3 regions of the Diaphorobacter sp. J5-51 genome follow, and region 3 is predicted to be linked to each of the others. Evidence: predicted binding sites of a transcription regulator. Region 3 holds the regulator's gene; each other region holds the start of a gene.
What was found. The regulator sigma-54, encoded in region 3, starts transcription at its own class of promoters, with help from an activator protein. The targets are predictions, from matches to a motif close to TGGCANGNAANCTGCTTT.
Positions count from the first base shown of each region.

Region 1: the regulator sigma-54 is predicted to act here: its motif matches at 2,705-2,722, upstream of OX89_RS08040 (phenol hydroxylase subunit).
Region 2: the regulator sigma-54 is predicted to act here: its motif matches at 7,659-7,676, upstream of nirB (nitrite reductase large subunit NirB).

Region 1 is NZ_JSYI01000054.1:146,052-154,514, forward strand. Features, by position in the region: gene OX89_RS08030 (GntR family transcriptional regulator) at 1-737, opposite strand, end outside; gene OX89_RS08035 (sigma-54-dependent Fis family transcriptional regulator) at 762-2,456, opposite strand; gene OX89_RS08040 (phenol hydroxylase subunit) at 2,755-2,973, shown strand; gene OX89_RS08045 (phenol hydroxylase) at 3,011-4,003, shown strand; gene OX89_RS08050 (MmoB/DmpM family protein) at 4,015-4,296, shown strand; gene OX89_RS08055 (aromatic/alkene/methane monooxygenase hydroxylase/oxygenase subunit alpha) at 4,347-5,906, shown strand; gene OX89_RS08060 (phenol hydroxylase subunit P4) at 5,903-6,259, shown strand; gene OX89_RS08065 (NADH:ubiquinone reductase (Na(+)-transporting) subunit F) at 6,314-7,378, shown strand; gene OX89_RS08070 (2Fe-2S iron-sulfur cluster-binding protein) at 7,396-7,746, shown strand; partial or broken gene OX89_RS08075 (VOC family protein) at 7,783-8,463, shown strand, end outside.
Region 2 is NZ_JSYI01000073.1:31,536-43,130, reverse strand. Features, by position in the region: gene cobA (uroporphyrinogen-III C-methyltransferase) at 1-311, opposite strand, end outside; gene ybiB (DNA-binding protein YbiB) at 308-1,237, opposite strand; gene OX89_RS09940 (nitrate reductase) at 1,331-4,189, opposite strand; gene nirD (nitrite reductase small subunit NirD) at 4,559-4,948, opposite strand; gene nirB (nitrite reductase large subunit NirB) at 5,025-7,490, opposite strand; gene OX89_RS09925 (efflux transporter outer membrane subunit) at 7,980-9,566, opposite strand; gene OX89_RS09920 (efflux RND transporter permease subunit) at 9,563-11,595, opposite strand, start outside.
Region 3 is NZ_JSYI01000015.1:30,513-42,107, reverse strand. Features, by position in the region: gene OX89_RS01815 (malate synthase G) at 1-1,339, opposite strand, end outside; gene OX89_RS01810 (LysR family transcriptional regulator) at 1,566-2,504, shown strand; gene OX89_RS01805 (DUF3016 domain-containing protein) at 2,596-3,180, shown strand; gene OX89_RS01800 (DUF2214 family protein) at 3,220-3,675, shown strand; gene OX89_RS01795 (PsiF family protein) at 3,776-4,108, opposite strand; gene argS (arginine--tRNA ligase) at 4,234-5,937, shown strand; gene OX89_RS01785 (SPOR domain-containing protein) at 5,950-6,576, shown strand; gene OX89_RS01780 (thiol:disulfide interchange protein DsbA/DsbL) at 6,635-7,285, shown strand; gene lptA (lipopolysaccharide transport periplasmic protein LptA) at 7,459-8,118, shown strand; gene lptB (LPS export ABC transporter ATP-binding protein) at 8,142-8,894, shown strand; gene OX89_RS01765 (RNA polymerase factor sigma-54) at 8,947-10,524, shown strand; gene OX89_RS01760 (thioesterase family protein) at 10,528-10,971, shown strand; gene OX89_RS01755 (class I SAM-dependent RNA methyltransferase) at 10,968-11,595, shown strand, end outside.

The DNA.
Region 1 (8,463 bases), on a different contig from region 3:
AAAAAGGCGCGGCCTTCGCGCAGGGCGCGGATCAGCAAATCGGGCGTGGCGCGGATGTGTGCCTCCAGCGCCAGCGCGGCGCGGGCATCCTGGCCTGACATGGCCAGCTCGAAGATTTCGGTGTGCTCGGCGTGCACATCGCGCACACCACCCGGCAGGCCCATGGCGCAGAAGCGGTAGCGCTCGCTGTGGCGCGACAGCAGGCGCAACACCCGCACCGTCCAGGGCGAGGCGTGGCCCGCCAGCAGCGCCTCATGAAAGCGCACGTTCAGCAGCTCCCACTGGCGGCGGCGGTGCGGCGCGATGGGCTGCTCTTCGGCCGAGATGGCCGCATAGGCCTCGGCAAGCGCTTCGCGCCACTGCGCGTCGCCCGCGCGTATCGACTGGCGCAGCGCCGTGGTTTCGATTTGCACGCGCAGGTGGGTGATGTCCTCCAGGTCTTCGATGGCGATGGGCGCCACGCGAAAGCCGCGCTGCCCCTCCACGGTCACCAGCGCGTCGCTGGCCAGCCGCGTGAGCGCCTCGCGCAGCGTGCCCGCGCCCACCGCGTACTGGGTGCGCAGGTGCTCGATGCGCAGCTTGCTGCCGGGCGCAAGGCGCCCCTCGACGATGTCGCTGCGCAGCGTGGCGTAGGTTTGCTCGATCAGCGTGCGCGAGGGGGCGTCGTACAGGGCTGCGTCCTCGGCGGCGTCGCCGCCGGGCAGTGCAATCAGGGGGTGAAAACTGCGTTTGGCCATGGCAATGCGGGGCTGGCGTTCGCCTCACGAAGCCGCCAGCGGCCGCTCTTGCAGGCGCGACAGGCGGTAGCTCAGCTGCGGGCGCGTAAGCCCCAGCGCGCGCGCCGCCGCGGCCAGGTTGCCGCCTGCGCGCGCCACGGCTTCGCGGATCAGCGCGTCTTCGAGCGCGTCCAGCGTCAGGCCGCTGGCTTGCAGGGTGTCGTACAGACCGGCGCTTTGCTGGCAGTGCGCTTCGCTTTCCAGCGCTCCTGCCGCGTTCACGGTGTGGGCCGTGGGAAGGACTGATGTGGGAAAGAGCATGGCGGCGTCCACCAGGTCGTCGTTGGGCGCCAGGATCACGCCGCGCTCGACCAGGTTTTCCAGCTCGCGCACGTTGCCGGGCCAGGCGTGCTGGCGCATGGCGGTCATGGCCAGGTCGGTGAAGCCCGCCAGGCGCTTGCCGTGCAGGGCGGCGTAGCGCTGCAGCAGGTGCATGGCCAGCAGCTCGATGTCGTCCGCGCGCTCGCGCAGCGCCGGGATGCGGATGGGATAGACGTTCAGGCGGTAGAGCAGGTCGCGCCGAAAGCGCCCTTCTTCCACGGCTTTTTCCAGATCGACGTTGGTGGCGGCAATCACGCGCACGTCCACCTTGCGCGGCTGCGTGCCGCCCAGGCGCTCCACTTCGCCCTGCTGCAGCACGCGCAGCAGCTTGGCCTGCGCGGGCAGGGGCAGCTCGCCCAGCTCGTCCAGCAGCAAGGTGCCGCCGTGCGCGCGCTCGAAGCGGCCCACGCGCGCGGCGGTGGCGCCGGTGTAGGCGCCTTTTTCGGCGCCGAACAGCTCGCTTTCGATCAGCTCGGCCGGCAGCGCCGCGCAGTTGACGGCCACGAAGGGCTTGTCGGCGCGCGGGCCCATGGCGTGCAACGCGCGCGCAAAGCGCTCCTTGCCCACGCCGGTCTCGCCGGTCAGCAGCACGGTGACCTGCGTGGGCGCGGCCTTGCGCAGCAGCTCCACGGTGTCGTTGAAGGCGCGCGAGCGTCCCAGCAGCGGGCCCTGATCATCTGCGGGCTGTAGCTGGGTGCGCAGCGCATCCACCTGCGACTGCAGCTCGCCCAGGCGCACCAGCATGGAGTCGGGGTCGTAGTCGCGCGCCAGTTGCTCGCCGTCGGGCCATTCGTGCTCAAAGCGGCCCTCAATCAGGCAGTGCGCGTGGCCGCAGGCCGTGCACTGCACTTCCTTGAAAAGGGCCGGGCGCCGAAAGAACGCGCTGGTGTAGCCCGAGGCATAGCCCAGCAGCATCCAGCACACGGGCGCACCTTGCGGGCCCCAGGCGCGCTGGTGCACCTCGGCCTCCCAGCTGTGATCCCACTGAAAGATGCCGTGAAAGTGGCTTGCCGCCTCGTCCAGCTCGAACACCTTCGGCTGCACGCGCACCGCGCCCTCCAGCATGTGCAACTGCGGCCCTACGGCAAAGGCGTCGAACAGCGATGCGCCCGGCCGCACCTGGCGCGCCAGCAGCGCATCGCGCTCGCCCGATGCGTAACCCGCACGCATCAGCAAGGGGCGGGCGTGCTCCGGCCCCAGGCTGGCCACCAGCTCGCGCCGCAACGCCTGAAAGGCCGCCGCATGTACCAGCAGCATGCGCTGATCAGCCAGCCAGATGCGCCCATCGACGGGCGAGAAGTGCACCAGCCGGCGCAAGTCGGCGTCGGACGGGTAGGGGGGCAGGGTGGTGGCTGGCATGAAAAAAGTATCGATAAACAGCGGGTGGTCGTCCATCGGGATCGACCCGGGGAGGTTTTTCATCATTTCATGAACTGGCTGACCCCTGGGTCTCATCAAAACATCATGCTGCTGTGCAGCAATCGCGGCTCCGGGCTGGCCGCGGGTGCCGCAGCCGGCGGCTACCAACCTGCGGGCGGGCCTCTTTGACGCGATTTGCTAGGGATTAACCCTGGATTTATCGATATTTGCGCGCAAAACGCCAGCATTGGCATGGCCCGTGCTAAACAGATGGCGCAAAACCGAAAAGGAGACCGTCATGACCCACACCGCCATTGCCACCGACGCATCTGCCACCCCGCAACCCGTCTGCGATCTGTCGCAGCGGTTTGTGCGCGTGCTGGGCCGCCGCGACAACGGCTTTGTCGAGTTTGCTTTCTCGATCGGATGGCCCGAGCTGTCGGTGGAGCTGATGCTCCCTGAACCGGCATTCGATGCCTTTTGCGCGGCGCACCGCGTGCGCCACCTGGATGACTGAGCCCTGCCCCAACAACCACGACCAGGAGATAAGCCCCATGAACATCGACTTGCAGGCGCGCGAAATTCAGCCGCTGCGCAACACCTTCGCCCGCGTGGCGGCCTACACGGGCGACAAGCCCGCGTCGCGCTACCTTGAAGCCACGCTGGGCATTCAGAACGCCGCGAACTTCCATTACCGCCCGACCTGGGAGCCCGAGTTTGAGCTGTTTGATGCTGGCCGCACGGCCGTCAAGCTGGCCGATTGGGACGCGCTGCGCGACCCGCGCCAGTTCTACTACGCCAACTGGACCATGGCGCGTGCGCGCCAGCAAGAGGCGATGGAGGCCAACTACCAGTTTGTCGAGTCGCGCGGCCTGATCGACAAGATTCCCGACGCGCAGCGCGCCGCAGCCTGCGAGGTGCTCATGCCGCTGCGCCACGCGGCCTGGGGCGCCAACATGAACAATTGCCAGGTGTGTGACCGCGGCTATGGAACGGCCTTTACCGCCCCGGCCATGATGCACGCCATGGACCAGCTAGGCGTGGCCCAGTACCTGACCCGCCTGGGCCTGGCGCTGGGGGAGCCCGGCGCACTGGAAGCCGGCAAGAACGACTGGCTGCAGGACCCGCGCTGGCAGGGACTGCGCAAGCTGGTGGAGGACACGCTGGTCGTCAACGACCCGTTCGAGCTGTTCGTGGCGCAGAACCTGGCGCTCGACGGTCTGCTGTACCCGCTGATCTACACGCATTTCGTGGACGACCACCTTGCGGTGCAGGGCGGTACGGCGGTGGCCATGCTCACGGCCTTCATGCCCGAATGGCATGACGAGAGCGCACGCTGGGTGGACGCGGTCATCAAAGTGGCCGCCGCCGAAAACGCCGACAACCATTCCTTGATCAGCAGCTGGTTCCAACGCTACGCCGATCAAGCCCAAGCCGCCTTGGCTCCGGTGGCAGAGATGGCCTTGGGCGCTGCCGGTGCCGAAGCCCTGCTGGCCGTGCGCGAAACCCTCAACACCCGCGCCCGCAAGGCCGGTCTAACCCTCTGAGAAAGTTTGTGATGACCGAACCCGTTTCTAAAGTTTTCATTGCCTTCCAAGACAACGAAGAATCGCGCCCGATTGTCGATGCCATCTTGGCCAACAACCCCGAAGCCACTGCCGTGCATTCGCCCGGTTTGGTCAAGATCGACGCCCCCGGCCGCTTGGTAGTGCGCCGCGAGAGCATCGAAGAGCAAACCGGCCAGCGTTTTGACCTGCAACAGATTCACGTCAATCTGGTCACGATCTCAGGCTACATCAATGAAGACGACGACGAGTTGTCGTTGAGCTGGCTGCGCTAAAGCAGCCGCCACCCCCCGATTTATTGCCGCAACCACCAGGAGATAACACCATGGACGCACCCGTTACCAAAAAGAAGCTCGGCCTGAAAGAACGCCACATCGCCATGACGCGCGATCTGGCCTGGGACACTACCTACCAACCGATGGACAAGGTGTTCCCGTTCGACAAATACGAAGGCATCAAGATCCACGACTGGGATAAATGGGAAGACCCGTTTCGCCTGACCATGGACGCCTACTGGAAATACCAGGGCGAGAAGGAAAAGAAGCTCTATGCCGTGATCGAGGCCTTTGCGCAGAACAATGGCCAGCTGGGTATTTCGGATGCGCGCTATGTGAATGCGATCAAGATCTTCTTCCAGGCCGTGACCCCGATAGAGTACCTCGCGCACCGCGGCTTTGCCCATGTGGGCCGCCACTTCACCGGTGCCGGTGCCCGCGTTGCCGCGCAGATGCAGTCCATTGACGAGCTGCGCCACTGCCAGACCGAAACCCACGCCCTGTCGCACTACAACAAGTATTTCAATGGCCTGCACCAGGCACCCCACATGTTTGACCGTGTGTGGTACCTGTCCGTGCCCAAGTCGTTTTTTGAAGACGCCTCCACCGCAGGGCCGTTCGAGTTCCTCACCGCCGTGAGCTTCTCGTTCGAGTACGTGCTGACCAACCTGGTGTTCGTGCCCTTCATGTCCGGCGCCGCCCACAACGGCGACATGAGCACCGTGACGTTTGGCTTCTCGGCCCAGTCCGACGAATCGCGTCACATGACCCTGGGCATCGAGTGCATCAAGTTCATGCTCGAGCAGGACCCGGCCAACGTGCCGATCGTGCAGAAGTGGATCGACAAGTGGCTCTGGCGCGGCTACCGCCTGCTGACCATCGTGGCCATGATGCAGGACTACATGCTGCCCAAGCGCGTGATGAGCTGGAAGGAGGCCTGGGAGATGTACGCCGAGGAAAACGGTGGCGCGCTGTTCCGCGATCTGGCCCGCTATGGCATCCGCGAGCCCAAGGGCTGGAAGGAGGCGTGCGCCGGCAAAGACCACATCAGCCACCAGGCCTGGAATACCTTCTACAACTATGCGGCCGCCGCCCCGTTCCACACCTGGATTCCCAAGGAAGACGAGATGCAGTGGCTGAGCGAAAAGTACCCCGACACCTTCGACAAGTACTACCGGCCGCGCTTCGAGCATTTCCACGCGCAGCAGCAACAGGGCAAGCGCTTTTACAACAAGACGCTGCCCATGCTGTGCACCATCTGCCAGGTCCCCATGTTCTTTACCGAGCCCGGCGATCCGACCAAGATCTGCTACCGCGAGTCCGACTACCACGGCGACAAGTACCACTTCTGCAGCGACGGTTGCAAAGAAATTTTTGACGACGAGCCCGAGAAATATTCGCAAGCCTGGCTGCCCGTGCACCAGATTTACCAGGGCAACTGCTTCCCCGAGGGCACCGACCCGACGGTGGAGGGCTTTGACCCGATGGCTGCCGTGATGGACTACTACGACCTGAAGGTGGGCCGGGACAACCTCGACTTTGAAGGCTCGGAAGACCAGAAGAACTTTGCCGCCTGGCGTGGTGATGCTGTTCAAGGAGACAAGGCATGAGCGTCGTTGCTGTCAAACCCTACGACTTTCCCGCCCGCGACCGGCGCGAGAACTTCCCCGCACCGCTGCTCTACATCGGCTGGGAGGATCACCTGATGTTTGCATCACCGGTCTGCCTGCCGTTGCCGCCGGATACCCCGTTCGGCGCGCTGGTCCAGGGCGTGCTGCCCGGCGTGTACGGCGAGCACCCCGACTTTGCCAAGATCGACTGGTCCCAGGTCGAGTGGTTCAAGTCCGGCCAGCCGTGGACGCCCGATCCGGCCAAGTCGCTGCAGGCCAATGGCCTTCAGCACAAGGACGCGATCCGTTTTCGCACCCCGGGCCTGACCGGCATCCAGGGTACGTGCAGCTAAGTCCCATTCGGTGAGGGAAGCCCGGGGGCTACCCCCGGGCCCCGCGTCCATGCCATGACCTACCAACTGACCATCGAGCCCTTGGGCGCAACGATCGACGTCGAAGAGGGCCAGACCCTGCTCGACGCAGCGCTGCGCCAGGGCATCTACATTCCCCACGCCTGCGGCCACGGCCTGTGCGGTACCTGCAAGGTGCAGGTTGCCGACGGCGAGGTGGACCACGGTGCCGCCAACCCGTTCGCGCTGATGGACTTCGAGCGCGACGAGGGCAAGACGCTGGCCTGCTGCGCCACGCTGCAGTGCGATACGACCATCGAGGCCGACATCGACGAGGAGCCCGACGCCGAAATCATTCCCGTGCGCGACTTCGCGGCCACGGTGGAGCGCATCGAGCGGCTCACGCCCACCATCAAGGCGCTGCACCTGCGGCTGGACAAGCCCATCCGCTTTCAGCCGGGGCAGTATGTGCAGCTGGAGATTCCGGGCCTGGGGCAAAGCCGCGCCTTCTCGATCGCCAACGCGCCGGGCGCAGATGGCGAATGCGCGCAGGTTGAGCTCAACGTGCGCCATGTGCCCGGCGGTGCCGGCACCACCTGGCTGCACGAGCAGCTGCAAGAAGGCGCGCGGCTGCGCCTGGCCGGGCCGTATGGGCGCTTTTTTGTGCGGCGTTCGGCGCGGCTGCCGATGGTGTTCCTGGCGGGCGGCTCGGGGTTGTCGAGCCCGCGCTCCATGATCCATGCGCTGCTTGCTGGCGGCTGCACGGAGCCGGTCACGCTGGTCTATGGCCAGCGCTCGCGCGACGAGCTGTACTACGACGATGAATTTCGCGCACTCGCGCAGCAGCACCCGCAGTTCACCTACGTGCCGTCGTTGTCAGCCGAGCCCGAGGGCTCGGACTGGAGCGGCGCGCGCGGCTTTGTGCATCAGGCCGCGCAGGCGCACTTCCAGGGCAACTTTGCGGGCCACAAGGCTTATCTGTGCGGCCCGCCTCCCATGGTCGAGGCCTGCATTGCCACGCTGATGCAGGGGCGGCTGTTCGAGCGCGACATCTACACCGAGAAGTTCCTCTCGGCCGCCGATGCGCAGGGCGCGCGCAGCCCGCTGTTCAAGCGCGTCTGACGGAGGCCGGCATGTGGATGAGCCAACGACCGACCGTGGATGTGCATGTCGCGCAGACCGGTGACTGCTATGCCTGCGCCACCGACGAAAGCCTGCTCAAGGGCATGCTGCGGCTGGGCCGCAAGGGCATTCCCGTGGGATGCGTCAACGGCGGCTGCGGCGTGTGCAAGGTGCGCATCGTCGAGGGCGGCGTGCAGCCGCTGGGCCCCGTGAGCCGGGCGCATGTCAGCACCGAAGAAGAAGCGCAAGGCTACACGCTGGCCTGCCGCGTGGCGCCCACCCAGGCGGTGTGCCTGGAAGTGGCCGCCCGATTGCGCAAACCGTTTCTGGGCAGTGCCGCCTCGGTGGCGCAACGTCCAGCCAATTGAGTCATTGAAGATTTATCAACCAAGAGGAGACATGAAATGGGTGTACTGAGAATCGGCCACGCGAGCCTGCGGGTCATGGATATCGCTGCTGCCGTCAAGCACTACGAAGAGGTCCTGGGCCTCAAGACCGTCATGAAGGACAGTGCGGGCAACGTCTACCTGAAATGCTGGGACGAGTGGGACAAATACTCCATCATCCTGACCCCCAGCGACCGGGCGGGCCTGAACCACGTTGCCTACAAGGTGGAGAAAGACGAGGATCTGGAGGCGCTGCAGGCACGCATCGAGGCCTGGGGCATCAAGACCACGCTGCTGCCTGAAGGCACGCTGCCCTCCACCGGCCGCATGCTGCAGTTCAACCTGCCCAGCGGCCACGAAATGCGCCTGTACGCCATGAAGGAATACGTGGGCACCGATGTGGGCACTGTCAATCCCGACCCGTGGCCCGACGGTGTCCGGGGCGCGGGCGCGCACTGGCTCGACCACCTGCTGCTGATGTGCGAGATGAACCCCGAGGCCGGCATCAACACCGTGCAGGACAACACGCGCTTCATGAAGGAATGCCTGGACTTTTTCTTGACCGAGCAGGTGCTGGTGGGCCCCCAGGGCGACATGCAGGCCGCCACCTGGATGGCGCGCACGTCCACGCCACACGACATCGCCTTTGTGGGCGGCCCCGTCAGCGGCCTGCACCACATCGCGTTTTTCCTGGATTCG
Region 2 (11,595 bases), on a different contig from region 3:
CGCCCAAAGATGAACGGGTCGCCGCCCTTCAGGCGCACCACGGTCTCGCCCTCCTGCACGGCGGTGAGCATGAGCTTTTCGATGAACGCCTGGGGCGTGCTCTTGCAGCCGCCGCGCTTGCCCACATGCACGACACGGGCGCCGGGGCGGGCCAGCGCGACGATGGCGTCGCTCACCAGGTCGTCCACCAGCAGCACGGTGGCGGCCTGGATGGCCTTCACCGCCTTGAGGGTGAGCAGCTCGGGGTCGCCGGGGCCGGCGCCCACCAGGGTGCAGCTGCCTGCATGGGCTGGAAGAGAAGGTGTGGTCATGACGAGGCCTGTGCAGTGATTTGACGGCTCAAGTGCAAGATATGTTCCACCTGCTGGCGCAGGGCAGGGGGCACGGGCGCGTCGCCCGCCAGCACGCGCCGGGTATAGGCGGCGGTGGTGGCTACGTCGATCTCGGTCGGCAGGCCCGGCACTTCGGCGGCCGTGCCGGGCTGCTGGTCTTGCAGCAGTTGGTGCGTGCCGCCAATGAAGGCGTCGTAGCGCGGCGTGCGGCGCGGGTCGGCCGCCACCTCGCCCTCCAGCCCGCGCGACAGCAACGCGTGCGCGCCCAGCGTGGCAAAGGTGCCGCTCAGGATGTCGAAATATTCGGGGTGTGTGAAGCTGCTCACCACCAGCGCCGGGCCGGCGCAGGGGTTCATCAGCTTGGCCACGCTGTGCCCCGGTGTGCGCAGGCCGATCACCTCGCGCACCGCCAGCAGGCGCGCCAGCCCGGGCAGCAGCACCGCGGTGCCGATGTGCGCCACGCTGCCGGGTGCTATGGATTGAGGAGCTGTTAGCGCAGGTATATCCAGCGCTTCAAGCACATTTGATGCCAGAACGCGGCGCGCCTCGGTGCGCATGCTGTGCAGCAGCACGGGCAGGCCTTCGCGCGCCAGCAGCAGCGCCAGCAGCGGCGTGAGCACGGGCAGCTTGCGCGCGCCGTTGTAGCTGGGCAGCACGATGAGCGGCTGCCCGCCCGCACAGGCCGGTATGGCGGCGATGCGCGCATGCACCGCGTCCAGCAGGCCGCACATTTCCTCGGCGGTCTCGCCCTTGATGCGCATGGCCACGCAGAAGGCGCCGATCTCCAGATCGGTCACCTGGCCGTCGAGCACTTGCCCGAACAGATCGGCGGCTTGCGCGCGGTCCAGTGCCTTGGCGCCGCGTGCGCCGCGGCCGATTTCCTTGATGTAGTGGCTGATGCCCATGGGGTATTGGCTGGCGGGTGGGACGAGTGGTGTCCATTCTGCGGCATGTCTGATAACCGCCCGTTATATGCGTGCGGCGAATTGTGTGCCGCGTCATGCTGCCTGCACCGCAGTGGTGCCTATGCCGGCGACCGCCGCCTGCACCATGCGCTTGAGCTCGGGCACGCAGGAGCCGCATTGCGTGCCGCAGCGCAGCGCGCCCTGCAACTGCGCCAAGCGCTCGGCCGGGCTGCCCTGGCACTGGCCCAGGCGCTCGGTGATGTCGGTATCGGTCACGTTCATGCAGACGCACACCCGCTTGCCGCGTGCGGCCACGGCCACGGGCGGCTGCTGGGTGGGCAGCAGCAGCAACCGTCCGTAGGATTGAACGGGCAGTTCTTCCTGCAGCAGCGTGCGCAGCCAGCCGCCAGCGCTGCCATTGCCGGCCAGCAGCAGTGCGTCCAAAGTGGTGCGGCCGTCGGCCTGGCGCTGCAGGCGCGCGGCGCGGTGCTGGGCGCGGCGGCGGTCGGCGTAGCGCAGCGTGCCAGGCCCGTCCAGGTGCAGCAGGTGCTCGATGCGAGCGAGCAGGGCCGGTGGCGGCGCCTCGTGCGCGGCGCCGCGCAGCAGAACGCCCGTGCGCGCGGGACCTGCCGCCGGCGCGGCGCCGCTGAAGGGCACGCAGTGGGCGAAGGGTAGCTCTGGCATCAGCGCGGCCAGGGCCTCGCGCGCGGCCAGGGCTTCATCTTCGGGCAGCCAGGCCATGGCCAGCAGCGTCCAGGGCAGCTCGGCCTTGAGCACCTTCACCGCCGCGTGCTTGAGCTCCGGCTGTTTGGAGCCAGGGCAGAAGGCCGGCGTGGTGAGCGCGTTCACGCCCGCCAGCGGCCGGCCCGTGCTGGAGCGCCCGCCCAGGTATTCGCCGCCCCAGTGCATGGCCATGAAGGCCTGCCCGGGTGCCAGTGTGTCGTCGGCCTGCACGGGCGCGATGATGGAGCCGCGCGCGCTGGTCACATGCGCCAGGTCGCCAGCGGCCAGCTGCAGGCGCTGCAGGTCCTGCGGGTGCATCTGCAGCGCGGGCTCGGACGCGTGGCCGAACAGCCGCCCCAGCGTGCCGGTGCGGCTCATGCCGTGCCACTGGTCGCGCAGGCGTCCCGTGGTCAGGCTGAACGGGTAGCGCGCGCTGGGCGGCTCGGCCAGGGGCTGCCAGGCTGCGGGGACGAAGCGCGCACGCCCGTCGGGTGTGGGAAAGACGCCGTCCGCATACAGGCGCGCGCGGCCCGCGCGGGCGCCGCTCGGGTAGGGCCACTGCTGCGGCCCGTCTGCCTCCAGCGCGGCCCAGGTCAGGCCGGTGATGTCCAGGTCGCGCCCGCGCGTGGTCTCGCGGTGTTCGTTCCAGATGGCCTCGGCACAGGCCTGCGCCGTGTCCCCGGCGTAGGGGAACAGCGTGGGCTGGCCGGGGCGCAGGTGCCTCTCCAGCCGCTGCGCCAGCGCCAGCGCGATCTGCCAGTCGTGCCGCGCGCCGCCGGGTGCGGCCACTGCAGCGCGCACGCGGCTGATGCGGCGCTCGCTGTTGGTGACGGTGCCGGTCTTCTCGCCCCAGGTGGTGGCAGGCAGCAGCAGGTCGGCGTACTGTGCGGTGGCGGTGGTGGCGAAGGCCTCCTGCACCACCACAAACTCGGCACGTTGCAGGGCGCGGCGCACGGTGGTCTGGTCGGGCAGGCTCTGCGCGGGGTTGGTGCAGGCGATCCACAGCGCCTTGATCGCGCCGTCGGCCGCGGCCTGGAACATCTCCACCGCCGTCATGCCGGGCCGCGCGGGCACCGACTCCACGCCCCACAGCCGGGCCACTTCGGCGCGGTGGTCGGGGTTGGCCATGTCGCGGTGCGCGGGCAGCAGGTTGGCCAGGCCCCCCACCTCGCGCCCGCCCATGGCGTTGGGCTGGCCCGTCAGGCTGAAAGGGCCGGCGCCCGGTTGGCCGATCTGCCCGCAGGCCAGGTGCAGGTGGATCAGCGCGGCGTTCTTGGCCGTGCCGCTGGTGCTCTGGTTCAGGCCCTGGCAGTACAGGCTCAGCGTGGGCCGGCGTGGCCCACCCTCCGCCATGCTCTCCACGCCGGCGAACCAGCGCGCTGCGGTGGCAATGTCCTGCGGCGGCAGGCCGCAGACGGCAGCAGCGCGCTCGGGCGTGCAGTCCTGCACCACGGCCTGCAGATCGGCAAAGCCGCTGGTGTGGCGCGCGATGTAGCCCTGGTCCACCCAGCCCTCGCGCAGCATCACGTGCAGCATGGCGTTGAACAGCATCACGTCGCTGCCCGGCAGCAGGGGCAGGAACAGATCGGCCATGGCCGCAGTGTCGGTGCGGCGCGGATCGGCCACGATGATCTTCATGGCCGGGTTGGCGGCGCGCGCGTCCTCGATGCGGCGAAACACGATGGGGTGCGCCCAGGCCGTGTTGCTGCCGGCGATGAACAGGCACTGCGCGTGGCCCAGGTCGTCGTAGCAGGCGGGCGGCGCGTCGGCGCCCAGCGTGGCCTTGTAGCCAACCACGGCGCTGCTCATGCACAGGCGCGAGTTGGTGTCGATGTTGTTGGTGCCGATCAGGCCCTTGGCCAGCTTGTTGAAGACGTAGTAATCCTCGGTGAGCAACTGGCCACTCAGGTAGAAGCCCACCGCGTCGGGGCCGTGGCGGTCGATGGTGGCGGCGAAGCGCTGCGCCGCGGTGTCGAGAGCCGCGTCCCAGTCGATGGGGTGCGCTGCCTGGCCGCGCTGCGGGCGCAGCTGGGGTTGCAGCAGCCGGGTCTGCAGTGTGACGGGCCGGCTGGCGGTGAGGTGCAGGGTGCTGCCCTTGGTGCACAGGCGGCCGAAGTTGGCGGGGTGGTGGGGGTCGCCGCGCACGCCGGTGATGGTGTCGCCGTCGGACTGGATGATCACGCCGCAGCCTACGCCGCAGTAGGGGCAGGTGGAACGGGTTTCTTGCATGGCGTGTTCTCTTGGTATTTTTGGGCTTTAGGGCTTGTGGTGTGGGCGCGAGTAGCTATTCTTTTGGATGTGGCTGGCCGGGACTCGCCCCGGCGGGCGAGGTACTTTTCTTTGCTTCGCCAAAGCAAAGTACCCAAAAGAAAGGCGACCCTACAGGCTGCGTCCCTTCGCTTCGCTGCGGGCAACCTGCGGTGCTCGCGTCCAGCGGGGTCTCGCTCAAACTCGCTTCGCTCAAACAATCGCGAGCCCTGATCCGCTGGCCGCTGCGCTCCTCGGCGCATCCTGAAGGGAACCAGGAAACCGGACAGCCCATTCGGGCCATCGCTGCGCTCGGCCTGGCCTTGCGCGGCGCGTTGCGCCTGCGCGGGGTCATGGTGGGTTTGCCTTGCAGCGCACCGCGGGGCCGGCCACGGGGCGTTGCAGGTCCAGGGCGTGGTGGGCCAGTTCCTGGGCGTCCAGGTAGACGGTGCCGGCTTCCACCTTGACCTGAAAGCGCGGCGTGCAGCCTTCGTCGGGGGCGGCGGCCTGGCCGTCGCACAGGCCGATGGTCCAGTTGTGCAGCGGGCAGGCCACGCTGTTGCCGAAGACGATGCCCTGGCTCAAGGGGCCGCCCTTGTGGGGGCAGCGGTCGAGCAGGGCGAACACACCGCCGGCGTCGTTGCGGAAGACGGCCACGTCCATGCCGTGCGGGCGGGCCACGCGGCGCGCGCCGAGCACGGGGATGTCGTCCAGGGAGCAGATCGGGGTCCAGGTGGTCATAGCTATTCCTTTAGGAGCTGTTGGCGCTTGCTGGCAGGGCGTGACAGGCACTTTTGGCTGAAACTCATGCCAACGTTCATGCGGGGATGGGCGTGATCGGGATGAACTGGCGCCGGTCCACCGCTGCCGGCTCGAACTCGAACCACGGGTCGGGCTCGCCCGCCAGCGCGTCCTGCAGCTCGCGCCACAGCGCCTGGCGGCCGGGGGCATCTTGGAGTACGCGGCGCTTGACGTAGTCCAGTCCCACGCGGGCGACGAAGTGCACCGTGCGCTCCAGGTACCAGCCCTCCAGGCGGTACAGCTGCATGAAAGCGCCCGTGTACTCCAGCACCTCCTCGGCGGTCTTGAGCTTGGTAAAGAACTGCGCCACCTCGGTCTTGATGCCGCCGTTGCCGGCCACGTACATCTCCCAGCCCGAGTCCACGCCGATGATCCCCACGTCCTTGATCCCGCTCTCGGCGCAGTTGCGCGGGCAGCCGCTGACGGCGAACTTGACCTTGTGCGGCGCGTACATGCCCACGAAGGCGTGCTCCAGGTCCTTGCCGAGCTGCGTGCTGTCCTGCGTGCCCATGCGGCACCACTCGCTGCCCACGCAGGTCTTCACGGTGCGCAGCGCCTTGGCGTAGGCGTGGCCGCAGGGCATGCCGATGTCGCGCCAGACGTTGACCAGGTCTTCCTTCTTCACGCCCAGCAGGTCGATGCGCTGGCCGCCCGTGACCTTCACCGTGGGGATCTGGTACTTGTCCACCACGTCGGCGATGCGGCGCAGTTCGGCGGCACTGGTCTCGCCGCCCCACATGCGCGGCACCACGCTGTAGGTGCCGTCCTTCTGGATGTTGGCGTGGCTGCGCTCGTTGATGAAGCGGCTTTGCGGGTCGTCCCGCGCCTCCTTGGGCCAAGTGCTGATGAGGTAGTAGTTCACGGCCGGGCGGCAGGTGGCGCAGCCGTTGGGCGTCTTCCACTCCAGGAAGCGAAACACGCCGTCCACGGTCAGCAGCCGGTGTGTGCGGATGGCTTCGCGCACGGCCTGGTGGCCGTGGTCGGTGCAGGCGCACACGGGCTTGGTCTTGGGCGTGGCGGAATAGTCGCCGCCCGCAGTGGCCATGAGGATCTGCTCCACCAGCCCGGTGCACGAGCCGCAGCTGGCGCTGGCCTTGGTGTGCTTGCGCACCTCGTCCAGCGTGAACAGGCCCTTGTCCTTGATCGCCTTGCAGATCTGGCCCTTGGTCACGCCGTTGCAGCCGCAGACCTCGTCGCTGTCGGCCATGGCGGCGGCCTTGTTCTGGCCCTGATGGCCCGCGTCGCCCAGGTGCGATTCGCCGAACATGAGCCGGTCGCGGATGTCGGCCACGCTGCGGCCGTCACGCAGCAGCTTGAAGTACCAGCTGCCGTCCACCGTGTCGCCATAGAGGCAGGCGCCCACGAGCCGGTCGTCCTTGAGCACCAGCTTCTTGTACACACCGCCGCCCTCGGCATGCGGGTCGCTGAGCACGATCTCCTCCGTGCCCTCGCCGCCCTGGAAGTCGCCGGCGGAAAACAGGTCGATGCCCGTGACCTTGAGCTTAGTGGAGGTGAGCGAGCCCTGGTAGCGCCCGATACCCCATTCCGCCAGGTGGTTGGCCAGCACCTTGCCCTGCTCGAACAGCGGCGCCACCAGCCCGTAGGCGATGCCGCGGTGCGCCGCGCATTCGCCCACGGCGTAGATGCGCGGGTCGGTCACGGTCTGCAGCGTGTCGCTGACGACGATGCCGCGGTTGACGTGCAGGTGCATCTGCTCGGCCAGGGCCGTGTTGGGGCGGATGCCCACGGCCATCACCACGAGCTGGGCGGGCACCTCGCTGCCGTCCTTGAAGCGCACCGCGGCCACGCGGCCGTCGCCGCCGGCCACCAGTTCCTGCGTTTGGGCCTGCATCAGGAACTGCATGCCGCGCTCGGCCAGCGACTGCTGCAGCAGCTTGCCCGCCACGTCGTCAAGCTGGCGCTCCATGAGCCACTCGCCCGCATGCACCACGGTGACCTGCATGCCGCGCTTCATGAGGCCGTTGGCCGCCTCCAGGCCCAGCAGGCCGCCGCCGATCACCACGGCGTGCTTGTAGCTGGCGGCAGCGTCGATCATGGCCTGCGTGTCCGCGATGTCGCGGTAGGCCAGCACGCCGGGCAGCTCACGGCCCGGAATGGGCAGCATGAACGGGTTGGAACCCGTGGCGAGAATCAGCCGGTCGTAGGGCGCCTCGACGGTGCGCCCGTCATGCGCCACGCCATGCACGGTGCGCCGCGTGCGGTCCACATGGGTCACGGTGCACCCCGCGTGCAGCGTGATGTGGTGGTCCGCATACCAGGACCAGTCGTTGAGGACGATCTCCTCCAGCGTCTGCTCGCCCGCCAGCACGGGCGACAGCAGGATGCGGTTGTAGTTGGGGTGCGGCTCGGCGCCGAACACCGTGATGTCGTAGAGGTCGGGCGCGATCTTGAGCAGCTCTTCCAGCGCGCGCACGCCTGCCATGCCATTGCCCACCATCACCAGCCTGGATTGCTTCACCATCGTCTCCCCGGCGGGAATGCCCCGCGCAGCCACATCAACAAAAAAAGGCGTCCGCACGCCGCACCGGGCAGGGGCCTGGTTGCGGGTGGGGACGCCTTCGTCCCGCGAGCCCTGCCTCCGCCGTTGGAGAGGGCACGCGCTGCGGCCTACCGTGGCCGCGCTGGCTTCAATGCAATGGGCGTGCCAGGGTGCGGCGGGGTGAGAGGTGTGCGCTCATGGGTTGGGCTGAATAGTCCGCTAGCGCTTGATGGGCAGGCGCGATCAGCTATGGTTTTAGGAGCAATCGCGCGCTTGGCCGGGCGTGGCGGGCTGCGCACCGCCGTGGTGCAAGTGGCGGCGCGATGGTGCGGGCGCTGGCGTCCTGATGGCGCCCGGACCTCGTAGGGGATGTTGTGCCGGTGGCGTGGCCCCTGCGTGCGCGCCCGGTGCACCGCAATTGAACAAGAACAGCGTCCAGCGCTTGTCCCTCAGGCGCTACCAGCGATGGAATCAGGAGCCGCCTGCCGGCGGTGGTGTTGGGTCCGTCCAGGCGCCGCCCAGCACCTTGTAGAGCGTCACGCGGTTGACCTGCTCGGCCAATTGCAGCGTGATCTGCGCCTGCTGTGCGGCATACAGCGTGCGCTGCGCGTCCAGCACGGCGAGGTAGTTGTCCGCACCGAGGCGAAAGCGTGCGTCCGACAGCTGCAGCGTGCGCTGGGTGGCCTGCACCAGCGAGCCCTGCGCCTGCAGGCGCTCGGTGAGCGTGGCGCGCTCGGCCAGCGCGTCGGCCACCTCGCGGAAGGCGGTCTGGATGGCCTTCTCGTACTGGGCCACGGCGGTGTCGCGCGTCACCTCGGCCACGCGCAGGTTGGCCTGGTTGCGGCCGGCGTCGAAGATCGGCATGCGGATCTGCGGCGCGAACGCCCAGGTGCCGTTGCCGCCCTCGAACAGGCCCGTCAGCGCATTGCTGGCCGTGCCCACCGAGGCCGTGAGCGTGATCGACGGAAAGAACGCCGCGCGGGCCGCGCCGATATTGGCCGTGGCGCCCTGCAGTGCATGCTCGGCCGCGCGCACGTCGGGGCGGCGCAGCAGCACGCTGGACGGAACGTCTGCAGGCACGGCCAGCAGCGCCGTTGCGGGCGCCGCGGGCTCGGCCAGCGCGGGGACGGGGGACCGGGGGGCAGGACTGTCCGCAGTACCGGTGCCGGGAGCGGGCTGGGTTGCCGGCGTGGCCGGGCCCGCCATGGCCGTGACCGGCATGGCCGTTTCCACGGTGGCCACGCTGGCGGGTAACAACGCTGGGGGCACGGGCGATCCCACCAGCAGGGCCAGGGCGTTGCGGCTGCGCGCCAGCTGCGAGACGAAGGCGGCCGCATCCACGCGTGCGGTGTCGGCCGCCGACTGGGCCTGCGCCAGCACCAGGCCCGAACTGGCGCCTAGTTCATGGCTGCGCTGCGTGAGTTCCAGGGCCTGCTGGCGCGTGCGCAGGGTCTCGCGTGCCAGTTGCAGGCGGCGCGCGTCGGCGTCCAGCGTGAGCCAGGCGCCGATCACCTCGGCCACCAGGCTGAGCTGCACGCTGCGGCGGTTCTCCGCCACGCGCAGGAACTCCTGCAGCGCGGTATCGTGCAGGTTGCGCACGCGGCCGAAGAAGTCGATCTCGTAGCTGCTGAAGCCCAGTGTGGCGCTGTACTGGCTGGTGGTGTTGGAACGGCCCGCGGCGGTCAGGTCGTCGGCGGTGCGGCTGCGGTTGCCCGCGCCGGCCGCGTTCACCGTGGGAAAGCGGTCGGCCTGCACCACGCCGTACTGCGCGCGGGCCTTGTCGATGGCCAGTACCGCCACGCGCAGGTCGCGGTTGTTCGCCAGGGCCTGTTCCACCACCGTGCGCAGGCGGGCGTCCTGCACGAAGTCTTGCCAGGCCATGGGACCTCCGTCCGGCAGCGCCACGGCGCCGGCGGTCGGTGGCTGGGGCAGGGGCGATGCCACCGTGTCCGGCACGGGCAGCGGCGGCGCTTCGTAGCGTGGCGCCAGGTTGCAGCCGGCCAGCAAGGCGCAGGCCAGGGCGGCGGTCACAGGCGTGAAGGGATGGGGGCGCGTCATGCGGCACTCTCCGGGTGGATGGGGGCAGGCTGGGCCGCGTCGTCCTGGCGCGAGCGGCTCTTGAACCAGCTGCGGATCAGCAGGAAAAACACCGGCACCATGAAGATGCCCAGCACCGTGGAGGCCACGGTGCCGCCCAGCACGGCCGTGCCGATGGCATTGCGCCCGCCCGCGCCGGCGCCCGTGCCCAGGGCCAGCGGCACCACGCCGAAGCCGAAGGCCAGCGAGGTCATGAGGATGGGGCGCAGGCGCATGCGCACGGCTTCCAGCGTGGCATCCAGCAGCTTGCGGCCCTGTTCCTGCAACTGCACGGCAAACTCGACGATCAGGATGGCGTTCTTGGAGGCCAGGCCCACCGTGGTGATCAGGCCGACCTGGAAGTACACGTCGTTGGCCAGGCCCCGCGTCCAGGTCGCCAGCAGAGCGCCCAGCACGCCCAGCGGCACGGCCAGCATCACCGACAGGGGCACGGTCCAGCTCTCGTACAGCGCGGCCAGGCACAGGAACACGAACAGGATCGAGATGGCGTACAGCAGCGGCGCCTGCGCGCCGGATTGGCGCTCCTGCAGCGAGGCGCCCGTCCATTCGTACGCAATGCCGGGCGGCAGGCCCTTCAGGATGTCCTCCACGATCTTCATGGCCACGCCCGAGCTGACGCCCGGCGCGGCGCTGCCCACCATCTCATAGGCGGGCGCGCCGTTGTAGCGCATGAGCTGCGGCGAGCCATAGGCCCAGTGGGCCTTGGAGAAGGTGCCGAAAGGCACCATCTCGCCGTTCTTGTTGCGCACGGTCCACTTGCCGATGTCCTGCGGCAGCATGCGGTGCGGCGCGTCGCCCTGGATGTAGACGCGCTTGACGCGGCCGTTGTTCAGAAAGTCGTTCACGTAGGTGCCGCCCATGCCGCTGGAGAGCACGCTGTTGATGGCGTCGTAGCTCAGGCCCAGCGCGGCGGCCTTGCGGTCGTCGATGTCCAGGCGCAGCTCGGTGGCGTCGTCCAGGTTGGTGGTGCGCAGGTTGGTCAGCTCGGGGTGCTTGCGCGCCTCGGCCAGGAACCGGTCCTTGGCGGCCAGCAGCGCCTCGTGCCCCAGGCCGTTGATGTCCTTGAGCATGAAGTTGAAGCCTGCGTTGGAGCCCAGGCCGCGCACGGCCGGCGGTTGCGACACGAAGATGCGCGCGTCGCGGATCTTGGCCAGCTCCTGGGTGGCGCGGTGGGCGATGGCCGCCGCGGACTGGCTGGCCAGCGGCCGCTGGTCCCAGGGCTTGAGGCGGATGAATGCGCGCGCCGAGCTCTGGTCGCCGTTCAGGCCCGAGACCTGGTTGAAGCTGATGACCTCGGGCACGTCCTTGAAGTACAGATTCACCTGGTCCAGCACGTCCTGCAGTCGCGCGTCGGTGGCTCCAGCGGGCAGGTTGACGTTGGCCAGGATGTAGCCCTGGTCTTCATCGGGCAGGAAGGCCGTCGGCACGCGGCCGATGATCCACCACACGGCCAGGCAGATGGCGGCAAAGATCAGCAGCATGCGCTTGGCGCGGTGCAGCATCCAGCGCACGCCGCGCTGGTAGCGCAGCGTGTTGGTCTCGAAGTGGCGGTTGAACCAGAGGAAGAAGCGGTCGTTCAGCCCCAGCAGGCCGCGGCGCACCTGCGGGTCCTTGCCCAGGTGGGCGGACGGCTTGAGGATGCTGGCGCACAGCGCCGGCGTGAGCGTGAGCGCCACCAGCACCGACAGCGCCATCGCCGCCACGATGGTGATGGAGAACTGCCGGTAGATCACCCCCGTGGAGCCGCCGAAGAACGCCATCGGCACGAACACCGCCGACAGCGTGAGGCCGATGCCCACCAGCGCGGGCGTGATCTCGCGCATCGAGTGGCGCGTGGCCTCTTTGGGCGAGAGGCCCGACTCGTGCATCACGCGCTCGACGTTCTCCACCACCACGATGGCGTCGTCCACCAGCAGGCCGATGGCCAGCACCAGCGCGAACATGGTCAGCGTGTTGATCGAGTAACCCGCCGCGGCCAGCACGCCGAAGG
Region 3 (11,595 bases):
CAATGCAGGCCTTCAGGTTCACGCTGGTGCGGCGCTCTTCGTCCATGATGCCCAGCTTCACGGTGTTGGCGGGCAGGCCCAGCACCTGCTCCACGCGGGCGAACAGTTCGTTGGCAAATGCCACTTCGGCCGGGCCGTGCATCTTGGGCTTGACGATGTAGACGCTGCCCGTGCGGCTGTTGCGGATGCCACCCGCGCCACCCTTGAGGTCGTGGATGGCGATGGCCGTGGTGACCATGGCGTCCAGGATGCCCTCGGGGATCTCCTTGCTCTCGGCACCCCACAGGATGGCGGGGTTGGTCATCAGATGGCCCACGTTGCGCACGAACATCAGCGAGCGGCCGTGCAGCTTCACGGGCTTGCCGTCGGCGCCGGTGTATTCGCGGTCGGGGTTCAGGCCGCGCGTGACCTGCTTGCCGCCTTTGTCGAAGGTGTCGGTCAGCGTGCCCTTGAGGATGCCCAGCCAGTTGCTGTAGCACAGCACCTTGTCTTCGGCGTCCACGGCGGCCACGGAGTCTTCCAGGTCCAGGATGGTGGACAGCGCAGCTTCCACCACCACGTCGGCCACGCCGGCGGCGTCGCCCTTGCCGATGGGGGTGTTGCGGTCCACACGGATGTCGATGTGCAGGCCGTTGTTCACCAGCAGCACGGACGATGGCTCGGCCGCATTGCCCTGGTAGCCCACGAACTGGGCCGCGTTCTTCAGGCCGGTGGTGGCACCGCCCTGGAGCGTGACGGCCAGCGTGCCGCCCTCGACCTTGTAGGCCGTGGCGTCCTTGTGCGAGCCGCTGGCCAGCGGGGCCGCCTGGTCCAGGAAGTCGCGTGCGAATGCGATGACCTTGGCGCCGCGCACGGGGTTGTAGCCCTTGCCCTTTTCTGCGCCGCCTTCTTCGCCGATCACGTCGGTGCCGTACAGCGCGTCATACAGCGAGCCCCAGCGCGCGTTGGCGGCGTTCAGGGCGTAGCGTGCGTTCAGGATGGGCACCACCAGCTGCGGGCCGGCCTGGATGGCCAGCTCGGCATCCACGTTGGTGGTGGTGGCCTGCGCGCCCTTGGGGGGCTCGACCAGGTAGCCGATCTGGCTCAGGAAGGCGCGGTAGCCTGCCATGTCCTGGATGGGGCCCGGGTTGGCCTTGTGCCAGGTGTCCAGTTCCTTTTGCAGGCGGTCGCGTTCGGCCAGCAGGGCCGCGTTTTTGGGCGCCAGGTCGGCCACGAGGGCATCGAAGCCCTTCCAGAAGGCGGCCGGCTCGACGCCGGTGCCCGGCAGCACCTGCTCGTTGATGAAGGCGTGCAGTTCGTTGGCCACCTGCAGGCCGTGGACGTGGGTACGTGCGGTCATGAGAAACCCCCTAGCGGTAATTGAAAAGCCGTGGCCCATGGCGGAGCCTTGCATGCCACTGTATTGGAAATATTTCCATTAATAAATCGCGCACATATCTCTTAACCAATGACTTTTTTGCAAAGGTTGGCACACTCCGCATGGGGAGTGCGGTGCATGCTTTCATGAAATTGATAGCTGCTTGCGCTTGCTGTATAAGGCTTGGAGCCTGATTTGGCTTGTATTCATGGACAAACTCAAAGCGTTCGAGTCATTCGTGTCGGTGGCCACGCGGGGCAGTCTCACCGCCGCCGCCAAGGCCGAGGGCGTGGCCCCGGCCATCATGGGGCGGCGCCTGGACGCGCTGGAGGAGCACCTGGGCGTGAAGCTGCTGGTGCGCACCACGCGGCGCATCGCGCTCACGCACGAGGGCAGCGCCTTCCTGGAGGACTGCCAGCGCCTGCTGTCCGATGTGGCCAACGCCGAGGCCAGCGTATCCGCCGGCGGCGTGAAGGCCACGGGGCATCTGCGCGTCACTGCGCCCGCGGGCTTTGGCCGGCGCCATGTGGCGCCCCTGGTGCCGCGCTTTCATGACCTGCACCCCGAGGTGACCCTCTCGCTGAACCTGAGCGACCGCGTGGTGGACCTGGCGGGCGAGGGCTACGACTGCGCCGTGCGCGTGGGCGACCTGCCCGACTCGTCCCTGGTCAGCGTGCGCATGGCGGACAACCGTCGCCTGTGCGTGGCCACGCCCCAGTACCTGCAGCGGCGCGGCACACCCACCCACCCGGGCGAGTTGGCCCAGCACGACTGCCTGACCCTCTCCAGCGATGCCTCGCAGACGCGCGGCTGGGCGTTTCGCGTGCCGGTGGCCGGCGGTGGCGGCGCCACCGAGGTCGTGCACTTCAAGCCCGGCGGGCCCCTCGATTGCTCCGACGGCCAGGTACTGCACGACTGGTGCCTGGGCGGCTGGGGCATCGCCTGGCGCAGCACCTGGGAGGTAGAGTCCGAGATCGCGGCCGGCCGCCTGGTGGCGGTGCTGGAGGAGTTCGCCGCGCCGCCCAACGGCATCTATGTCGTCTTTCCCCAGCGCAAGCACCTGCCGCTGCGCGTGCGGCTGTGGATCGAGTACCTGAAGCACCATTACGCGCAGCCCGAATTCTGGGCACGGCCCGCCTCTGTCTGACATGAACGCGGGGCACAATGCCGCGGCATTCCTCCCGCCCGGCCCCCATCATGCCGGGGCCGTACGCACGGCCCACCGTACAGGAGCTTTCATGCGCATTCCCGTTCTTTCTGTTCTCCCCGCGTTGCCCGCCGCTCGCTGGATGCTGGCCGTTATGGCGCTGGCCCTGGTCGCCGGCTGCGCCTTGCCCGCCCGGCACGCGGAAACCACGCCGCGCGCCCACGGGGTGCCGGCCGGCATGGTCAGTGTCACCTACGCGGATCCGGCCGGCTTTGCCGAGGCGCGCGAGCAAACCCCGCACGAGCCCGCCGCGGCCCGGCGTGCCTGGATGGATGCGCTGTGCGAACACCTGGCCGAGCGCGTGGCCGCAGCCTTGCCGGAGGGCGAGCGCGCGGAGGTGCACATCACCGACGTGCGCCGCGCCGGTGCATTCGAGCCCGCGGCGCGGGCCACCGCCCAGGCGGTGCGCGTGGTGCGCGACGTGCATCCGCCGCGCATCGCGCTGGAGTTCAAGCGCCTCTCGCCAGACGGCCGTACCTTGGCCGAAGGCAGTCGCACGCTGCCGGGCTTGGCATTCCAGATGCGCGGGGACCGCTATCCTGGCGACAAGCTGCGCCACGAAAAGACGCTGATCGACGATTGGGTGGCGCAGGAGTTCTCCGCGCGCCGCCCATGACCTATGCGCGCCGCGCGTACCTCTGCCGAAAGGAAACCTGTGACCACCGAAGCCCTGCTCGCCTATGCCCACATCTTGGCCTTCCTCATGGCCGCTACCTTCCTCGCCAGCGAGACCGCGCTGTGCCGCAAGGAGTGGATGAACGCGGCCGCAGTCGAGCGGCTGGCGCGGGTGGACATGCTGTACGGTATCTCGGCGCTGCTGGTGCTGGCCACCGGGCTGGCGCGCACCTGGTGGGGCATGAAGGGCGGGGCGTGGTACTGGTCGCAGCCGCTGCTGCATGCCAAGGTCACGTTGTTCGTGGTGATCGGGCTGATGTCCATCGTCCCGACCATGCGTTTCCTGCGCTGGCGCCGTGCGGTGCGCGCCGGCGGCGCGCTGCCCTCGGATGACCAGGTGCGCAGCACGCGCCGTCTGGTGATGATCGAGGCCCATCTGCTGGCGCTGATTCCGCTGTTGGCCGTCTTCCTGGCACGCGGCGTGGGCACGCGCTGAGCGCTGAGGGAAGGGCAAAAAAAGAAACCCCGCGGGCGGCAGGCGCGCGGGGTTTTCTCGTGCAGGCCCGATGGGCGGGCCCGTGCGGTGCGTCGGTCCTTTAGCTGGCCGCGCCGCTCAAGCACTCTTTCATGAAGGCCTTGCGGGCGTCGCCCTTGAGGTTCTTCGCAACGGCGTCCGCGTTACAGCTCTTCATCTTGTCCTGCTGGGTGGACGCCTTGTTGCCGCTCAGGCACTCCTTCATGAAAGCTTTGCGTTCGTCGCCCTTGAGGTTCTTGGCGCCGGCGTCGGCATTGCAGGTCTTCATGCGCGTCTGCTGCGCCGTGGGCGCCTTGGCGGGGGCGGAGGCGCCGGCCGCGGGGGCGTCCGCAGCGTGTGCGGCGAACGAAAGGGCAAAGCCGGCAGCGGCCAACAGGGGAAGCAGTTTCTTCATGTAATGCTCCTGCAAAAAAGGAAAAGGTGAATGCGCCCGCCGGCAACGCAGTGCCCCACGGGCCACCCAGCATAACGCCGGGCGGTCACGAATGGATGACGGGTCGGCCCGTAGAATCCGCCCCCATGCTCTCCGTCAAACAGGAATTGCTCGCGGCGCTGGCCGACGAGCTGGAAAAGGTGTCGCCCGGCGCAGGCAGCCGCGCGGCCTTCGAATCCCCCAAGGTCGCTGCCCATGGCGACCTCGCGTGCACGGCCGCCATGCAACTGGCCAAGCCCCTCAAGCAGAATCCCCGCGCACTGGGCGAACAGCTACAGGCCGCGCTGGAGGCCACGCCCGCGTTCCAAAAATGGGTGCAAGCCATCGAGATCGCCGGCCCCGGTTTTCTGAACATCCGCCTCAAGCCCGCCGCCAAGCAGCAGGTGGTGCACGAGGTGCTGGCGCAAGGCGCGCAATATGGCTACCAGCCGGCGCGCGGCGAGAAAGTCCTGGTGGAGTTCGTCTCCGCCAACCCCACCGGGCCGCTGCACGTCGGTCACGGCCGCCAGGCCGCCATCGGCGACGCCATCAGCCATCTGTACGCCACCCAGGGCTGGAGCGTGCACCGGGAGTTCTATTACAACGACGCGGGCGTGCAGATCGACACCCTCACCAAGAGCACGCAACTGCGCGCCAAGGGCTTCAAGCCGGGGGATGACTGCTGGCCCACCGACGCGGACAACCCGCTGGCCAAGAATTTCTACAACGGCGACTACATCCAGGACATCGCCGACGCCTTCCTCGCCAAGTCCACCGTCCAGGCCGATGACCGCGCGTTCACGGCGAATGGCGATGTCGAGGATTACGAGAACATCCGCCAGTTCGCCGTGGCCTACCTGCGCAATGAGCAGGACAAGGATCTGCAGGCCTTCAACCTCCAATTCGACCAGTACTACCTGGAGTCCAGCCTCTACGCCAACGGCCATGTGGACGCTACCGTGCAGCGCCTCGTCGCCAACGGCAAGACCTACGAGCAGGACGGCGCGCTGTGGCTCAAGTCCACCGACTACGGGGACGACAAGGACCGCGTCATGCGCAAGCAGGACGGCACGTACACCTACTTCGTGCCTGACGTGGCCTACCACATCCAGAAGTTCCAGCGCGGCTTCACCAAGGTGGTGAACATCCAGGGCACGGACCACCACGGCACCATCGCGCGCGTGCGCGCCGGCCTGCAGGCGGCGGACGTGGGCATCCCCCAGGGCTACCCCGACTACGTGCTGCACACCATGGTGCGCGTGGTGCGCAATGGCGAGGAGGTCAAGATCAGCAAGCGCGCCGGCAGCTACGTGACGCTGCGCGACCTGATCGAGTGGACCAGCAAGGACGCGGTGCGTTTCTTCCTGCTGTCGCGCAAGCCCGACACCGAATACACCTTCGACGTCGACCTGGCCGTGGCGCAGAACAACGACAACCCCGTGTATTACGTGCAGTACGCCCATGCGCGCATCTGCTCGGTGCTGCGCGGCTGGCGCGAGGACTACGACGTGGCCGCGCTGCGCGATGTGGACCTGTCGCCGCTGGAAGGCCCGCAGGCCCAGGCGCTGATGCTGCTGCTCGCCAAGTATCCCGAGATGCTCACCGCAGCCGCGGCCGGCAATGCGCCGCACGACGTGACCTTCTACCTGCGCGACCTGGCCGCCGCCTACCACAGCTATTACGACGCCGAACGCATTCTGGTGGACGACGAGGCCGTCAAGCAGGCGCGGCTGGCGCTCGTCGCGGCCACAGCGCAGGTATTGCACAATGGATTGGCGGTGCTGGGCGTGTCTGCGCCAGCCAGAATGTAAGTGACCACTGATATGAAGAAACAGCAACGCGGCGGCACCATCGTGGGCTTCATCCTCGGGGTGATCGTGGGCCTGGGAGCCGCGCTGGCCGTAGCCGTGTATGTGACCAAGGTGCCCGTGCCCTTCCTGAACAAGAGCACGCCGCGTGCGTCCGAGCAGGACGAGGCCACGAAGAACAAGAACTGGGACCCCAACGCGCCGTTGTACGGCAAGAACCCTGTGCGCCCCGCTGCGCCGGCTGCCGCTCCCGCGTCCGACACCGCGACCGCCGCAGCCCAGCCTGCGTCGGGTCCGCGGGCGGCGGCCAGCCGGCCCGGCGCGGCACCGACGTCGGCCGACCCGCTGGGCGACTTGGCCCGCGCCAAGGCCAACGCGGCGCCCGCTCCCGCGACCAGTGCCGATCCTTTCGAATACTTCGTGCAGGCGGGCGCGTTCCGCACCCAGCAGGATGCCGATGCGCAGCGCGCCAAGCTGGCCATGCTGGGCTGGGAGGCGCGCGTCAGCGAGCGTGAGCAGAACGGCCGCACGGTGTTCCGCGTGCGCGTGGGCCCGTTCGGCAAGCGTGACGACGCCGAGTCGCTGAAGGAAAAACTCGATGGCGCGGGGGTGGAGTCCGCGCTGGTCCGGGTGCAGCGCTGAACTTTTGCCCGCGCTGGCGCTCACAACCCTCCATACTGTCCAGGAGTGATCCCAACCTATGAAACGCCGTGAGTTTTCTCTGACCGTCGCCTCCGCGGCCACCGCCCTGAGCCTGCCGCTGGCGGCGCCCGCACTGGCGCAAGGCCGCCAGTTCAAGGAAGGCAAGGACTACGTCAAGCTGGGCAAGCCCGTCGCAACCGAGGCACCTGCCGGGAAGATCGAAGTTATCGAGTTCTTCTGGTACAGCTGCCCGCACTGCAATACGTTCGAGCCTTCGCTGGAGGCCTGGATCAAGTCGGCGCCCAAGGACCTGCACATCCGCCGCGTGCCCGTGGCGTTCAATGCGAGCTTCGTGCCGCAGCAAAAGCTCTACTACGCGCTGGAAGGCATGGGCAAGCTGCCCGAGCTGCATGCGAAGGTGTTCCGTGCGGTGCACGTGGAACGCCTGCCGCTGAACAAGGACGAGCTGATCTTCGACTGGATCGGCAAGCAGGGCGTGGACGTGGCGAAGTTCAAGGAGGTCTACAACTCCTTTACCGTATCCAACCAGGTGCGCAAGGCGTCGCAGCTGCAGGACGGCTACCAGGTCGAGGGCGTTCCCTCCATGGGAGTGGCCGGCCGCTACTACACCGACGGCACCATGGCGGGCAACATGCAAAGCGTGCTGCAGGTGGTGGAGCACTTGGTTGGCGTAGCGCGCAAGGGCTGAAGCGCCCCGCCGCCACCAGCGACAAGCGCGCCTACGGGCGCGCTTTTTTCATGCCTGCGCACCGGTTGGCGCGGCGGCATGGCGGCCGGTGGCAGGCCTGTACGGGTTGATGCGATCCACTGCGGCGGCGGCGCGCTTGCGTCAGTACAATGATCGCAAGATTCGTGCCCTCTATGAGAACCCGATTGCCCTTCCTCCTCCTGTCCCGCGCCGCAGCGCTGGCCCTGGCGCTGGCCGCATCGCCGCTGGTGCACGCCGAAAAAGCCGACCGCAACAAGCCCATGAACATCGAGGCCGATGCCCTGCGCCACGATGAGCTCAAGCAGACCAGCGTTTTCACCGGCCGTGTCGTCATGACCAAGGGCACCATCGTGCTGCGCGGCGCGCAGCTGGAGGTGCGCCAGGATGCCGACGGCTTCCAGTACGGTGTGGTGACGGCCGAGCCGGGCAAGCGCGCCTTTTTCCGGCAAAAGCGTGACACCGCGCCGGGCGCGCCCGACGAGTTCGTCGAGGGCGAGGGCGAGGTCATCGAATACGACGGCCGCGCCGACGTGGTGAAGCTCATCCGCCGCGCCGAGCTGCGCCGCTACCGCGAGGCCACACTGACCGACGAGCTGGCCGGCGCCCTCATCGTCTACAACAACCTCACGGACGTGTTCACCGTGGACGGGCAGAAGACCGCGCCCGCTGGCGCCACTGCCGGCACGCCGGGCGGCCGGGTGCGGGCGGTGCTCGCGCCCAAGGAGCCTGCATCGGGCACCAGCGCCACGCCGCCCGTGCGCACCGAGCCGCCCGCGCTGCGTACCAGCCCCAGCCTGGACGGCGCGAAGTGAGCGCGGCCTTGGACGATGCGCGCATGAGCGAAGGCGTCAGCCGCCTGGAGGCGCTGCACCTGGAGAAGTCCTACGGCAGCCGCAAGGTGGTCAAGGACGTGTCCGTGGTCGTGCAAAAGGGCGAGGTGGTGGGCCTATTGGGCCCCAACGGCGCCGGCAAGACCACGTCGTTCTACATGATCGTCGGCCTGGTGCGCAGCGACGGCGGCCGCATCAGCATCGACGGGCAGGACGTGACGGACATGCCCATCCACCGGCGCTCGCGGCTGGGCCTGTCGTACCTGCCGCAGGAAGCCTCGATCTTTCGCAAGCTCAATGTCGAAGACAACGTGCGCGCGGTGCTGGAGCTGCAGACCGACGAGGCCGGCCGCTCCCTGCCGCGCGCCGAGGTGGAGCGGCGCCTGACCGCGCTGCTGCAGGAACTGCGCGTGGACCACCTGCGCAAGTCGCCTGCACTGGCGCTGTCGGGCGGCGAGCGCCGGCGCGTGGAGATCGCGCGCGCGCTGGCCACGCAGCCGCGCTTCATCCTGCTGGATGAGCCCTTCGCCGGCATCGACCCGATCGCCGTGATCGAGATCCAGCGCATCATTGGCTTTCTCAAGGCGCGCGGCATTGGCGTGCTGATCACCGACCACAACGTGCGTGAGACGCTGGGCATCTGCGACCACGCCTTCATCATCAGCGACGGCCAGGTGCTGGCTCAGGGTACGCCGTCGGACATCGTCGACAACGCGGAAGTGCGCCGGGTGTACCTGGGCGAGCACTTCCGCATGTGAGAGTGATGGGCGACCACGGCGCGATGCAGGACCAGACAGTGGGTTGCAGGCCATGAAGCCCGGCCTGTCGCTGCGCGTCTCGCAGCACCTGGCGCTCACACCGCAGTTGCAGCAGTCGATCCGCCTGCTGCAGCTGTCCACGCTGGAGCTGGCCCAGGAGGTCGAGCAAATGCTCGACGAGAACCCCTTCCTGGAGCGCACGCTGGAAGAGGCCCCGCGCGAGGAGTTCGGCCTGGCCCAGGCCGATGCACCGGTGAGCGAGCAAGACCGCGAAGCCGAGGATGCTATTTATTCAGGAGCTGTCAGCGCAGGGCAGGAAAGCGCTACAAGCCAAAATGATGCAGAAACCTCCACCGCCGAATCCACGGCCGAACCCGCGGACTGGGAAGGCGACGGCTCGGTAGACCTGGCGCCCGACGACAGCGAGTGGGGCGGCGACGCCCCGGCGCGCAACGGTGCCGGCGCGGGGAGCGACGACGAGGTGGACGCCACCGAGCTGGCCCGCAGCCAGGAGTCGCTCACGGCCTTCCTGCACCGCCAGGCGCTGGCGCTGCGCCTGTCCGAGCTGGACATGGCCGCGCTGCGCTTCCTCATCGAATCGCTGAACGACGACGGCTACCTGGACGAGTCGCTGCAGGACCTGGCCGCCAGCCTGGCGGGCACCGAAGACCCCGAGCAACTCGATGAACTGGTGCACCGTTTCACCGTGGCGCTGCGCCTGCTGCAAAGCCTGGAGCCCGCGGGCGTGGGCGCGCGCGGCCTGGCCGAATGCCTCACGCTGCAGCTGCGTGCGATGGACCAGGACGAAGAGGGCGACCCCGACGTGATCCAGGCCGCGCTGGCCATTTGCGGCCAGCCGCTGGACCTGCTGGCCAAGCGCGACGTGCGCCGCCTGGCGCAGGCCTGCGGCACCAGCGAAGAGCGCACGCGCGCCGCGATGGCCTTGATCGCGCGGCTGGAGCCACGCCCGGGCAGGCGCTTTGCCGACGTGGACCGCAACATCATCGTGCCCGACGTGATCGTCAAGAAAACCGGCCGCGGCGGACAGCAGAACTTCAGCGTGCAGCTCAACCCGGACGTGATGCCGCGCCTGCGCGTGCACGACATCTACGCCGGTGCGTTGCGCGGCGGCCGTGGCGAAGGCCACCAGGCGCTGCAGGCACGGCTGCAGGAGGCGCGTTGGTTCATCAAGAACATCCAGCAGCGTTTTGACACCATCCTGCGCGTGTCGCGCGCCATCGTGGAGCGGCAGAAGAACTTCTTCGTGCATGGCGAACTGGCCATGCGCCCGCTGGTGCTGCGCGACATTGCCGATGAACTGGGCCTGCACGAGTCCACCATCAGCCGCGTGACCACCGCCAAGTACATGGCCACGCCGCAAGGCACCTACGAACTCAAGTATTTCTTCGGCTCGGGGCTGGGCACCGAAACCGGCGGCAACGCCTCCAGCACGGCCGTGCGCGCGCTCATCAAGCAGTTCATCGCGGCCGAGAACCCGCACAAGCCGCTGTCGGACAGCCAGATCGCCGAGATGCTCAAGGAGCAGGGCATTGAATGTGCGCGCCGCACCGTGGCCAAATACCGTGAGGCGCTCAAGATCGCCCCGGCCAACATCCGCAAGGCACTTTGAACCATGGCACGCGTCGTCTTCGACCTTCCCCCGCACTTCGGCTTCAGTACCGAGCTGCAGATCTACATCAGCCATGTCAACCAGGGCGGGCACCTGGACAACGCGCAGTTGCTCAGACTCGTGTCCGAGGCGCGCGTGCGTTTCTTCAAGTCGCTGGGCTACCCCGAGGCCGACGTGGCGGGCCTGTCCACCGTGGTGGGCGACATCGTGGCGCAGTACAAGTCCGAGGCGTTCCACGGCGAGACGCTGCGCGTGGAGATGACGCCGCAGGACTTCAACCGCTACGGCTTCGACCTCGTCTTCCGGTTGACCGAGAAGAGCCAGGGGCGCGAGATCGCGCGCGGCAAGACCGGCATCGTCTTCATCGACCGTGCGGCCCGCAAGCCCGCACCCATTCCTGAATCCGTGCTCCAGCCATTGCTGCAGCGCGCAGCACAGCCGCAATGAACCAGCTTCAACTCTTTTTGCCCTGCGCCGCTGGCGTGGAGGGCTATCTGGCCGACGAGGTGCACAGCCTCACGGGGCTGGCCGGGCAGGACCTGCTCGTGGGCCGCGCGGGCGTGCTGCTGCGCGCCTCCTGGCGCGACGCGCTGCGCCTGAACCTGCACAGCCGCCTGGCGCAGCGTGTGCTGGTGCAACTGGCCGAGCGGCCCTACCGCAACGAGGACGACATCTATGCCGCCGCGGCCGACGTGGCCTGGGAGATCTGGTTCACCCCGCGCCAGAGCTTCAAGGTGGAGGTGACGGCGCAGCACAGCCCGCTCAAGAGCCTGAACTTCGCCGCGCTGCGCGTGAAGGATGCCGTGGCCGACCGCTTCCGCGCCAAGGCCGGCGTGCGCCCCGACGTGCAGACGCAGTGGCCCGACGTGCGCGTGCACCTGCACCTGACCAGCGACCGCGCCCAGATCTACATCGACACCTCGGGCGAGCCGCTGTTCAAACGCGGCTGGCGCGAGGACAAGGGCGACGCGCCGCTCAAGGAAACGCTGGCCGCCGCCATGATCGCCGCCACCGGCTGGGACCCGCATGGCGAGCAGCCGCTGCCGCTGTACGACCCTTGCTGCGGCAGCG